DNA from 2 places in the Rhizobacter sp. P3_C12 genome. Region 2 is predicted to be linked to the other one. Evidence: predicted binding sites of a transcription regulator. Region 2 holds the regulator's gene; the other holds the start of a gene.
The links. The regulator sigma-54, encoded in region 2, starts transcription at its own class of promoters, with help from an activator protein. The targets are predictions, from matches to a motif close to TGGCANGNAANCTGCTTT.
Positions count from the first base shown of each region.

Region 1 (6,444 bases), on a different contig from region 2:
CAGCCGGTCGACCAGCGCCTGCAGCCGGTCGGCCTCCTGGATGATGACCTGCGTGTACTCGGTCAGCGCGCGCGACTCGACCTCCATCTCGAGCAGCTGCGCCGCGCCGCGGATGCCGCCGAGCGGGTTCTTGATCTCGTGCGCCAGGTTGCGGATCAGCTCCTTGTTGGCGCGCGCCTGGCCGAGTGCGCGCTCCTCGCGGTCTTGCCGGGTCTGCTGCTCGATTTCCACCAGCTCGACGATCGCCTCGTTCGCCCGGTCGAGCTGGTTCACGATCACGTGCACCGGCAGCGCATCGCCATGGGCCGACACCGGCCGGCGCAGCAGGGCTTCGAAGCGGCTGGTGGAGAAATCGTTGCGCACGACCGCGGCCACGGTGTCGCGCACCGAGTTGGCATCGATGAACCACTCGAACAGCGAGCCGCCCAGCACGCTGCGCCGCGGCAGGCCCAGCACGTTCTCGAACGCGGCATTGGCGAACAGGCAGCTGCCGTCGTCGCGCACCACCGCGACCATCGTCGCGAGGTGGTCGAAGGCCTCGTAGCGCCCGGGCAGGTCGCCCGGCAGCGCCGGTCGCGCGGGCTTGGGCTTGCTCACCGGCTTGTTCACCGGGTTGTTCACTGCAGCTTCGCGATTTCCCGCTTGAGCGCGGCGATGTCGCTTTCCTTGCGCATCAGGCTGGCCTTCATCTCGGCGACGCGGTCGATGTACTTCTGGTAGTTCTTCTCGTCGCCCTGCCGTTCGGGTTCGCCGTTGTTGTAGGCCTTCTGCATCTCGGCCAGCGCGTCTTCTTCCTTCTTCAGCTCGGCCTCGAGGATGCGGCGTGCATCGCTGTCACGGGCGCGCTGGTCGTTCGGGTCGACCCGGTTCTGGCCCGAGGTCGCCGCGCCCGAGGCGGCCTTCGCCGGGCGCTGGCCCTGCACCACGGTGATCGGCGTGCCCTCGAGCGTCTTGCAGCCCTTCTCCTTGGCTTCCTTCGCGGACAGCGTGTCGGTGTAGAGCACCGGGTTGCCGGGGCAGCGGTAGACGGTCTTTTCTTCGGCGGCCCGGGCAGGCAGGGTGATCACGGTGGCAACGGCAACCAGTGTGAGCACGCGACGGGTCGTGGTTCGGTGAGAGCGCATGAGAGATACCTCGGGCCGTGGGATCTGGTGGATTGTGGCCGATCCCGCCATGTAAAAAGGGACGGCGCATGCCGTCCCTTCTCGTCATGTCGGTGGCGGAACCGTTGGATCTGAGAGCCTTCAGCCCCCGTCCGGGTTCCGCGCCGCCATCAGGCGCCGCAGATCAGGCGCTGTAGTACATGTCGAACTCGACCGGATGGGTCGTCATGCGGAAGCGCGTGACCTCCTGCATCTTCAGTTCGATGTACGCATCAAGGTAAGCATCGGTGAAGACACCGCCCTTGGTCAGGAACGCGCGGTCCTTGTCCAGGTAGTCCAGCGCCTGGTCGAGGCTGTGGCAGACGGTCGGGATCTTCGCGTCTTCTTCCGGCGGCAGGTGGTACAGGTCCTTCGTGGCGGCTTCGCCCGGATGGATCTTGTTCTCCACGCCGTCGATGCCGGCCATCAGCAGGGCCGAGAACGCCAGGTACGGGTTCGCCAGCGGGTCCGGGAAGCGCGCTTCGATGCGGCGGCCCTTCGGGTTGGCGACGTACGGAATGCGGATCGAGGCCGAGCGGTTCTTGGCCGAGTAGGCCAGCTTGACCGGGGCTTCGAAGCCCGGGACCAGGCGCTTGTAGCTGTTGGTGCCGGGGTTCGTGATCGCGTTCAGCGCGCGGGCGTGCTTGATGATGCCGCCGATGTAGAACAGCGCGAATTCGCTCAGGCCGGCATAGCCGTCACCGGCGAACAGGTTCTTGCCGTCCTTCCAGACCGACTGGTGCACGTGCATGCCGGAGCCGTTGTCGCCGACGATCGGCTTGGGCATGAAGGTGGCCGTCTTGCCGTAGGCGTGGGCCACGTTGTGGATCACGTACTTCTGCAGCTGCAGCCAGTCGGCGCGCTGCACCAGCGAGCTGAACTTGGTGCCGATTTCCATCTGGCCGGCATTCGCCACTTCGTGGTGATGCACTTCGACCGGGATGCCCAGCGATTCGAGGATCAGGCACATCTCGGAGCGCAGGTCCTGCGCGCTGTCGACCGGGGGCACCGGGAAGTAGCCGCCCTTGACCGCCGGACGGTAGCCGGAGTTGCCGTGGTCGTATTCCTTGCCGGTGTTCCAGGCGGCTTCCTCGGACTCGATCTTCGAGAACGAACCGGACATGTCCACGTTCCAGCGCACGCTGTCGAAGATGAAGAACTCGGGTTCCGGACCGAAGAAGGCGGTGTCGCCGATGCCCGACGACTTCAGGTAGGCCTCGGCACGCTTGGCCAGCGAACGCGGGTCGCGTTCATAGGGCTTGCCGTCGGTGGGCTCGATCACGTCGCAGGTGAGGATCAGCGTCGGCTCTTCGAAGAACGGGTCGATGTTGGCCGTGTTCGGGTCCGGCATCAACAGCATGTCGGAAGCCTCGATGCCCTTCCAGCCGGCGATCGACGAARCGTCGAAGGCATGGCCGGAGATGAACTTGTCTTCGTCGAACGCAGACAGGGGCACCGAAACGTGTTGCTCTTTGCCGCGGGTATCGGTGAAGCGGAAGTCAACGAACTTGACCTCGCTTTCCTTCACCATCTTCATCACGTCGGCGACGGTCTTTGCCATCAGGTTCTCCTAGCGAGAGGCTTGTGGGGTGAGTGGGATTGGTACAACGACAGTTTCAGTGCCGGGAGGGGCCTGGAAATGCGCACAGGAATGTAGCAGAAAGCATGCCCGCGCCCGATGACGGCGCGGCCCCTGCCGGGATGCGATCCACCGGGTGAGCGAGGGCCTCGGAACCGCGATGGATGGGGGGCGGTGACGCCACTTTGGTGCGCCGCGCAGCACCATGCTGGACAAGAGTTCCAGCCCTCATCGCACCAACTCGGGGCCCAGCTGCGCACCATGGCCACGCAGCCCGGCCAGCAACTCGGCGAAGGCCTCGGCCACCGGTGCGGCCGCGCCCTTGACGCCCAGCTCGATGTGGCGCCCCCACTGCGGGTGGTCGACGCTCGGCAGGCTGAACACCTTGACGCCGTCGAAGCGGGCCTCGATGGCCTCCATCAGCGGCGTGAGGGTCGACTCCATCGCGCCGAACACGATGACCGACTGCTCGCGCGGGCGCTCGCTGCGGTGCTCGGCGGTGTAGCGCTCGTCGAGCACCCACTGCACCATCGGCCAGGCCATCACCGGGAAGCCGGGCACGAAGTGCACATGGCCGACCGAGAAACCGGCGATCTTGTTGTAGGGGTTCGGGATGATCTGCGCGCCTTCGGGGAACATGCCCATGTTGAGCCGGTGCAGGTTGTCGGCGCGCTCGGGCTCGTACGGCAGGCCCTGCTCGGCGGCGATGTCGCGCATGCGCTCGAGGATCAGCTCGCGCGCCTGCGGATGGAGCGCCAGCGGCACGCCGAGCGCATCGGCGGCGCACTGGCGCGTGTGGTCGTCGGGCGTGGCGCCGATGCCGCCGCACGAGAACACCACGTCGCCGCTCGCGAAGGCCTCGCGCAGGTGGGCGGTGATGCGGGCGGGGTCGTCGCCGACGTAGCGCGCCCACGAGAGCGGGATGCCGCGTTCGCCGAGCAGCGCGATCACCTTGGGCAGGTGCTTGTCCTCGCGTTTGCCGGACAGGATCTCGTCGCCGATGATGATCAGGCCGAAGTTCATGCGGAAAGCCTTGTGGGTGGAGCTATGCGGGGGGCAGCGGAAGCGGCGTCGGATCGACCGGCGGCGCCACCACCGCGGCGGCGAGCTGCTGCTCGGCGCGCAGCTCGGCCAGCGCGGCCAGCGCGAAGTGTGCGAACCACAGCGACGAGAACGCGAACACCAGCGTGTAGATCCAGATCGCGACCGGCACCAGGATCGGCGCGAGCGCGACGAACATCAGGCCCGAGGCCCACACCAGCGACGGCGCGGCGCCGAGGTAGCCGGTCGCGATGCCGAGGCCGAGGAAGCTGGTGCGGTAGCGGCGCACCAGCTCGCGCCGCTCGTCCTTGCTGGCGTGCTCGGACAGCACGTCGTAGACCATCACGCGGTAGGTGAGCCAGCCCCAGATCAGCGGCGGCACGATGAGCACCATCAGCGGCACGAACCACAGCGGGATCGACGCGATCAGCGCGACGACCGCGATCGCCGTCGAGCCTAGGCTCACGACGACGCTGCCGAGGAAGGTGCCGCCGCGGCGGCGCTCCAGCAGCGGGAAGCGGCGCTGCGCCACCAGGTTCAGCATGGCCGGCGTCATCATCGTCGCGACCACCAGCAGCGACAGCAGCACCAGCACCGGCGTCGCGAGGAAGATCACCACCAGCGGGCCGAGCACCGACTTCAGGTTGCCGGCGCCGATGCTCTCGAGCCAGTTGAAGAGGGCGTGCAGCAGGTCCCACGCATTGAACAGGTCGCGCACGCCATCGATCGCGGCTTCCCAGAAGAAGTAGCCGAGGCCGAACGTGAGGCCGACCAGCAGGAACAACGGCAGCAGCGACAGGACGATGACGCGCGGATGCAGGCAGTAGGCGGCGGCGCGCCAGAAGGAATCGAAGAGAGGCTTGACCATGGCGCGGCAGGATACCCGAGGCCCCGGTTGCTGCGCTCGCTAGCGGCCGAGCATGCGACGCAGTCCGAGCCACTGCTGGTGCCAGAACCCCTGCCCGTACTCGCGTCCGCCCGCCTCGGGCAACTGGTCGCGGATGCCCGTCGGGTCGTAGCGGATCTCGAAGTTGCCGGTGCGGAACAACACGTCCCACACCGGGAACAGCACCGCGAAGTTGTGCCCGCCCAGCGTGCCCTGCCCTGCGGTCTCATGCCCCAGGCCGATGCTGTGGTGCAGCCGGTGGAAGCGCGGGCTGACCAGCACGCGCTCGAACACCGTGCCGAACCACACCCGCAGGTTCGCATGCGACAGGCTCTCCAGCAGCTGCGTGCAGGCCACCACCGCGATGAACTGCCCCGGCGGGATGCCGATCAGCCGCGCGACGACGACGATCACGCTGTCGCGGATCAGGTCATCGAGCAGGTGGTTGCGGTTGTCGCTCCACATCGTCATCTGCCGCTGGCTGTGGTGCAGCGAATGCAGCCCCCACCACCAGTGGAACTGGTGCTGGCCGCGGTGGATCCAGTAGTCGACGAAGTCGAACACCAGCAGGTAGGCAACGAAGCTGAACCACGCGGTATCGGTGACGCCCGGCCACCACGGCCCGAACCACTCGTCGAACTGCCAGGTCGGCAGGCCCGCCAGCCGCGCAGCACCGAAGGCCTCGTCGAACAGCGGATCGACCGCGAAGAACAAACCGACGCGGAACAGCCCCAACCGGTGGATCAGCGTGTACAGCACGTCGATGCGCACCGCGCGCCGGTCGGTCACCGGCTCGACCGGGCGCCAGCGCTCCAGCGCGCCGAACACCACCAGCAGCACGACGATCTGCAGCAGGCCGACCAGCAGCCAGCCGGTGGCATCGAACGCATCCTCGACGACATTGCCGAGCCCGAGCTGGAAGGCGAGTGGCTGCACGACGCCTTCGAACAGCGCCTGCTGCACGCGGCCGAAGGCGTCGGTGAAGGCAAGCAGCAGGGAATCGAGCATGGCGAGCGTGTTCGGCAGAAGGGATCAGCGTTGCGCTGCATCCCGGTAGGCGGGGTGGTCGCGCAGGGTGGCGAAGCAGAAGCCGCGTTGCTTGAGCCCCTGGATCAGCGGCTCGAGCACCGCCGGCGCCCACGGGTCCTGGCGCGACCAGATGCCCAGGTGGGCCAGCATCACGTCGCCCGGCCGGATGTGATCCAGCGCGCGCTGCAAAAGTTGCGCATTCGGGTAGCGATCGCTCGGCAGTTCGTCACCGAGGAAGCCGGCGGCACTCCACGGCACGTGGGTCCAGCCGCAGGCCTTGGCCGCGGCCAGCAGCGCCGGCGAGGTCTTGCCGCCGGGCGCCCGGAACAGATGCGGCATCGCCTGCCCGGTCATCGCGCGGAAGCGGTCGGCCGGGCGCTGCAGCTCGGCGCAGTACTCGGCCGCGGTCCAGGTCAGCAGCTTGCCCGCGTTGGGGCCGGCGCTGGGCCGCACCTTGAAGCCGCCACCCTTCTGGCCCGTTTTCACATCGGCCACCCAATACACGTGGTCGAAGGTGTGCGAGCCGAACAGGTGGCCTTCGGCCGCGCGCGCCTTCCACCACGGCGCCCATTCGTCATCGAGGCTCGTGCCGTCGGTCTTCGTCTTCTCGTTGGCGAGGAAGAAGGTCGCCTTCACCTGCTGGCGATTCAGCACGTCGGCGACCAGCGGGGCCACGCCCATGTGGCCGGTGTCCAGCGTCAGGTAGACCGGCTTGTCGCAGCCGGCCGCGTGGGCCGGTGCGGCCAGCGCCGCGATCAGGGCTGCGG
Region 1 is NZ_JBFUGW010000191.1:4,427-10,870, reverse strand. It holds gene glnL (nitrogen regulation protein NR(II)) at 1-597, opposite strand, end outside; gene AC1DXV_RS24125 (hypothetical protein) at 618-1,094, opposite strand; gene glnA (type I glutamate--ammonia ligase) at 1,288-2,703, opposite strand; gene AC1DXV_RS24115 (competence/damage-inducible protein A) at 2,950-3,744, opposite strand; gene AC1DXV_RS24110 (EI24 domain-containing protein) at 3,767-4,630, opposite strand; gene AC1DXV_RS24105 (sterol desaturase family protein) at 4,670-5,656, opposite strand; gene AC1DXV_RS24100 (polysaccharide deacetylase family protein) at 5,681-6,444, opposite strand, start outside.
Region 1: a site for sigma-54 is predicted at 2,796-2,813, ahead of glnA (type I glutamate--ammonia ligase). Genes of this name have one in related genera too.

Region 2 (5,521 bases):
GGCTGCGCGGCCTGCCGCCCGCAAGCGGCCGCCGCTTCGTGCTGAGCCTGCGCACGCCCGAGCCGCTGCAGGCCGAGGCCGGCGCTGCGCTGACCTTCCTCAGCGGCCCCGAAGGCGGGCTCAGCGAGGCCGAGGAGGCAGCAGCCGCGGCCAGCGGCTTCGCACCGGCCAGCCTCGGCCCGCGCGTGCTGCGGGCCGACACGGCGCCGCTCGCGGTGCTCGCGCACCTCGGGCTCACCGGCCTGGGGCTGTCGCCGGGCGCCTGACCGGCCGAGCGGTCTTGTGGTCGACACGGGCGGCGCCCACAATCGCCGTTCCCACTCCAAGGAGCACCTCATGGGACTGCTGGATTCCGTGGTCGGCATGGTGGCCGGCCAGAGCGACCCGACGGGCCAGGGCGGCGGCAACCAGGCGGCGCTGATCGCCGCCGTGGTGTCGATGCTGAACTCGAACAGCGCGGGCGGAGGCCTCGGCGACCTGATCTCGCGCTTCCAGCAGGGGGGCCTCGGCTCGGTGATCGGTTCGTGGGTGTCGACCGGGCACAACCTGCCGATCTCGGCGGAGCAGCTGCAGAGCGTGCTCGGCTCAGGCCAGCTTGCGCAGATCGCCGAACAGCTCGGCCTGTCGCAGGACGAAGCGGCCGCGCAGGTGTCGCAGGTGCTGCCGCAGGTGGTCGATCACCTCACGCCGAACGGGGAGTTGCCTGAGAGCGCTGCCGGCAGCATGGGCGACATCGGCAGCTTGATCGGGAGCTTGCTGCGGCGTTGAAACGTCGGCGGGCCGAGCGCCGGGCCGCCCCAAGCCGGCCCGCATCCCCTTGGGGGATCGACCGGCGTACCCGCCGGGCGAGGGGTTGTCATGACCTCAGCGCGCTGAACCCGCGACCAGGTCGAAGCGGAACAGCCGGCACTCGATCGGGCCGTTCCACATCGGCGTGCGCTTCGATTCCTTCAGGCGCATCGCGCCGGGCAGCTTCATGTCCGGGCTCAGCACATAGGCCGTCCAGCCGCCTTCGTGCTGCGTGTACGCGCGCTTCCAGTGAGCGGACAGCCGCGGGAAGAAATCAGCGACCAGCGCCTTGTTGTCGCCATCCGCGTCCTCGCGCGCCGGCGCTGCCGCGCGCGCCTTGCCCGCGACCTCGATGCGCTCGCCGTACGGCGGGTTGATCATCAGCGTGCCGGGCAGCGTGGCCGGCAGCGCGGGCGCCGGGCGCTCCAGCGCATCGCCGCCGTTGAACTGGATCGCGTCCTCGACGCCGGCGCGCTGCGCATTGCGGCGCGCGAAATCGACCATCCGGAACGACACGTCGCTCGCGTGGATGGGCACCGCGCTCGCGTGGATGCGTGACTGCGCATGGCTCTTCAGGCGCTGCCATTGCGCACGCATCTCGGCATCGGCGAACGGCAGCAACCGCTCGAACGCGAAGCGGCGCTTCAGCCCGGGCGCGATGCCGCAGGCGATCTGCGCGGCCTCGATCGCGATCGTGCCGGAGCCGCAGCACGGGTCGTGCAGCGCGCCGCCGGCCTCGGGCGTGCCGCGCCAGCCGGCGGCGGCCAGCATCGCGGCAGCCAGCGTCTCCTTCAGCGGCGCGTCGCCCTTGTCCTCGCGCCAGCCGCGCTTGAACAGCGGCTCGCCCGAGGTGTCGACGTACAGCGACGCCCGCTCCTCGCCGACGTGCAGCAGCAGCGGCAGGTCGGGGTGGCGGGTGTCGACGCTCGGGCGCGTGCCGGTGGCCTCGCGCAACTGGTCGCACACCGCGTCCTTGATGCGCAGCGCGGCGAAGTTCAGGCTGCGCAGCGGGCTGCGGTGCGCGGTGGTGTCGACGCGCAGCGTGTGCTCGGGCGTGATCCACTGCTGCCAGTCGACGCTGCGCGCGAGCTCGTACAGGTCGTGCTCGTCGCGGTACGGCCCCTCGGCCACCTCGGCCAGCACGCGCTGCGCGAGCCGGCATTCGAGGTTCAGCGTCATCACGTCCTGCGGGTCGCCGTCGAGCGCGACGCCGCCGCGGCCGGCGTGCACCTGCGCGGTCGGCAGGATGCGCAGCACCTCTTCTTCGAGGAGCGCTTCAACGCCCGCGGCACAGGGCAGGAACAGGGGGAGGGCGCACATCGGGATTCAGTTCAGAGAGACTTGCGGAGGTTCGCGGGGGCGATCTTCAGCGCTTCGCGGTACTTCGCCACCGTGCGGCGCGCGACCTGGATGCCCTGCTCTTCCAGCATGTGGCTGAGCTGGCTGTCCGACAGCGGCTTGGCCGCGTCCTCGGCACTCACCAACTGCTTGATCAGCGCCCGCACCGCGGTGCTCGAGGCATTGCCGCCGGCCTCGGTGTTCAGCGACGAGCCGAAGAAGTACTTCAGCTCGAAGGTGCCGAACATCGTGGCCATGTACTTGGCCGTCGTCACGCGCGAGATGGTCGACTCGTGCAGGCCGAGCTCGTCGGCGATCTCGCGCAGCACCAGCGGCTTCATCGCGATCTCGCCGTGCGTGAAGAAGCTCTTCTGCCGCTCGACGATCGCCTGCGAGACGCGCTGGATGGTGTCGAAGCGCTGCTGGATGTTCTTCATGAACCAGCGCGCCTCCTGCAGCCGCGAGCTCAGCGCGCTGCCACCGGCGCCGCCGGAGCCGCGGCCCTGGCGGATCGCCTGCGCATAGAGGTCGTTGATGCGCAGCTTGGGCATCACGTCGGGGTTCAGCACGACCTTCCAGTTGCGGCCCGATTTCTGCACGATCACGTCGGGCACGATGATGTTGGCCTCGGCCCGCGCGAACGGGCGGCCGGGCTTCGGCTCCAGCGCGACGATCAGCGTCTGCGCTTCCTTGATCAGCTCCTCGTCGGCGCCGGTCGCGGCCATCAGCTTCTTCATGTCGCGCCGGGCCAGCAGGTCCAGGTGCTGCTTGCAGATGATGATCGCGATCATCTGCGCCTCGCAGCGCTCCTGCGCGCGCAGCTGCAGCGTCAGGCATTCGCCCAGGTTGCGGGCGCCGACGCCCAGCGGCTCCATGTTCTGCAGCCACTTCAGCGCGCACTGCAGGCGCTCGAGGATCTCCTCCTGCTGCTCGGGGTCGCCGGCCAGTTCGGCGGCGATCTCCTCGAGCGGGTCGGCCAGGTAGCCGTCGTCGTCGAGCGACTCGATCAGCACGGTGATCGCGATCGCATCTTCGGCGCTGACGCGCATGCCGAGCAGTTGCTCGCGCAGGTGATCCTGCAGGCTGGGGGCCTGCGGGTTGCGGTCCTGGCCGTCGAAGTCGTCGTCGGGGTTGCTGCCGCTGCCGGCCGCGCTGGGCGTCTCGCGGATGCCGTCGAAATCGTCGCGCTCGGTGCCGTTCTCCCAGTCCTCGCGCTCGGTCGCGCCGAACTCGGCGCTGTCGACGCCGGCGGACTCGTCGGGCGCGGTCTCGGCCGACGACTCGCTCGCGGTGCTGCTGTCGGCCTCGCGCTCGGCATTGCGCTCCGACGTGGTCAGCCGTTCGGTCAGGGGCTCGGACGGAGCCGCTTCTTCCAGCTCGGCCTCGAGGAAGGGGTTCTGCTCCAGCATCTGCTCGACTTCCTGGTGGAGTTCGAGCGTGGAGAGCTGCAGCAGCCGGATGGACTGCTGCAACTGCGGCGTCAAGGCCAGGTGCTGCGACAGGCGGACCTGAAGGGAGGGCTTCATGTGTCAGCCCTCACATGCGGAAGTGTTCGCCGAGGTAGACCTTTRGCACATCGGCGTTGTCGACGATCTCGGCCGGCGTGCCCTCGGTGAGCACACGCCCCTCGCTGATGATGTACGCGCGGTCGCAGATGCCCAGCGTCTCGCGCACGTTGTGGTCGGTGATCAGCACGCCGATGCCACGGCTCTTCAGGAACCCGATGATCCGCTGGATCTCGATCACCGCGATCGGGTCGACGCCGGCGAACGGCTCGTCCAGCAGGATGAAGCGCGGCTGCGTGGCCAGCGCCCGGGCGATCTCGACGCGGCGGCGCTCGCCGCCCGACAGCGCCGGGGCCGGGCTGTCGCGCAGCTTCTCGATGCTCAGGTCATTCAGCAGGTCGCCGAGCAGCTTGTCGACGGTGGCCTTCGGCAGCTCCTTGCCGTCGGGGCCGCGCTGCAGCTCGAGCACGGCGCGGATGTTCTCCTCGACGGTCAGCTTGCGGAAGATCGAGGCCTCCTGCGGCAGGTAGCTCAGGCCCAGGCGCGAGCGCTGGTGGATCGGCAGGCGCTCGACGCGCTGGCCGTCGATCAGGATCTGGCCGTCATCGGCGCGCACCAGGCCGACGATCATGTAGAAGCTGGTGGTCTTGCCGGCGCCGTTCGGGCCGAGCAGCCCGACGACCTCGCCGCTGCGCACCGACAGGCGCACGTCCTTGACGACCTTGCGCGCGCCATAGGTCTTCTGCAGGCCGATGGCCTCGAGCCGGCTGGTGTCGGCGGCAGCGGTGCTGGCGGGGACGGCGCTCAACGGCGTGCTCCCGAGGCGGCCTGCGACGCCGCTTCGGCGGCGGCCGGCGTGCCTTCCTTCGGCGTGAACACGTAGCGCACGCGGCCGGTCGGGTTGCTCGGGGTCACCGCGGCGCTGCCGCCGGCGACGGTGAACAGCTCGGCCGTGCCGTCGTAGGTGATCAGCGCGCCGGTCACTTCGTCGGCCACCGCGGTGCCGCGCAGCCGGCGCACCGAGGCCTTGTTGACGAAGCGGATGGTGTCGAGCTTGCTGTCGTACTCGAGGCGCTCGGCCTCGCCCTCGACGAATTCATTCACGCCCTCGCGCTTCTGCCGGAAGCTGGCCGGCTGGGTCGGCGTGCCGACGGCGATGGCGGACTGGTAACCGTCCGGTCCCTCGCGCACCTCGATGCGCGCCGCCTTGATCAGCATCGTCCCCTTGCTGACGACGACGTTGCCGTTGAACACCACCAGCTGGTTGATCAGGTCGACCTTGCCCGGCTGGTCGGATTCGACTTCCATCTTCTTCAGCCGGTCGGCCCGTTCGGCCTGGGCCGGCAGCGCCGCGGCGAGCATGCAGCCGGCGGCGACAAGCGCCAGCCGACGCCGGGAGAAAAGGGAGGTGTAGGTAAGTGGGGTCATTGCGGCATGAAACTTGCAGGCCATTCTAGCCACAGTTTCATGCCGTCGGGGTTACGAGATGAAGTCGGCGTTGCACCGACTGGGGGTCTCAAGCGCCAGCGCGCGACTTCTGAATGAGGAAGTCGGTGACCTGCAGCATGCGCTCGTTGGTGCCGGCCAGCGACCCCGACGTGAAGTAGCGGCCATTGATGCCCAGGGCTGGCACGCCGTCGAGCTTGTAGGCCTCGGCCAGCTTGGCGGCCTGCTTGGTCTTGGTCTGCGTCGAGAACGAGTTGTAGGCCTCCAGGAACTTGGCGCTGTCGATGCCGTTCTTGGCCATGAAGGCGGCGATCTCGTCGGGCTTGTCCAGGCGGGCGTGCTCGTTGTGGATCGCGTAGAAGACCTTGCGGTGCATCGCCTCGACCTTGCCCAGCGTCTCGAGTGCATAGAAGATCTTCTGGTGCGCGACGAAGGGCTCGTCG
Region 2 is NZ_JBFUGW010000325.1:744-6,264, reverse strand. It holds partial or broken gene AC1DXV_RS29960 (RsmE family RNA methyltransferase) at 1-266, shown strand, start outside; gene AC1DXV_RS29955 (YidB family protein) at 337-768, shown strand; gene AC1DXV_RS29950 (THUMP domain-containing class I SAM-dependent RNA methyltransferase) at 865-2,109, opposite strand; gene AC1DXV_RS29945 (RNA polymerase factor sigma-54) at 2,121-3,653, opposite strand; gene lptB (LPS export ABC transporter ATP-binding protein) at 3,664-4,440, opposite strand; gene lptA (lipopolysaccharide transport periplasmic protein LptA) at 4,437-5,060, opposite strand; gene AC1DXV_RS29930 (thiol:disulfide interchange protein DsbA/DsbL) at 5,149-5,521, opposite strand, start outside.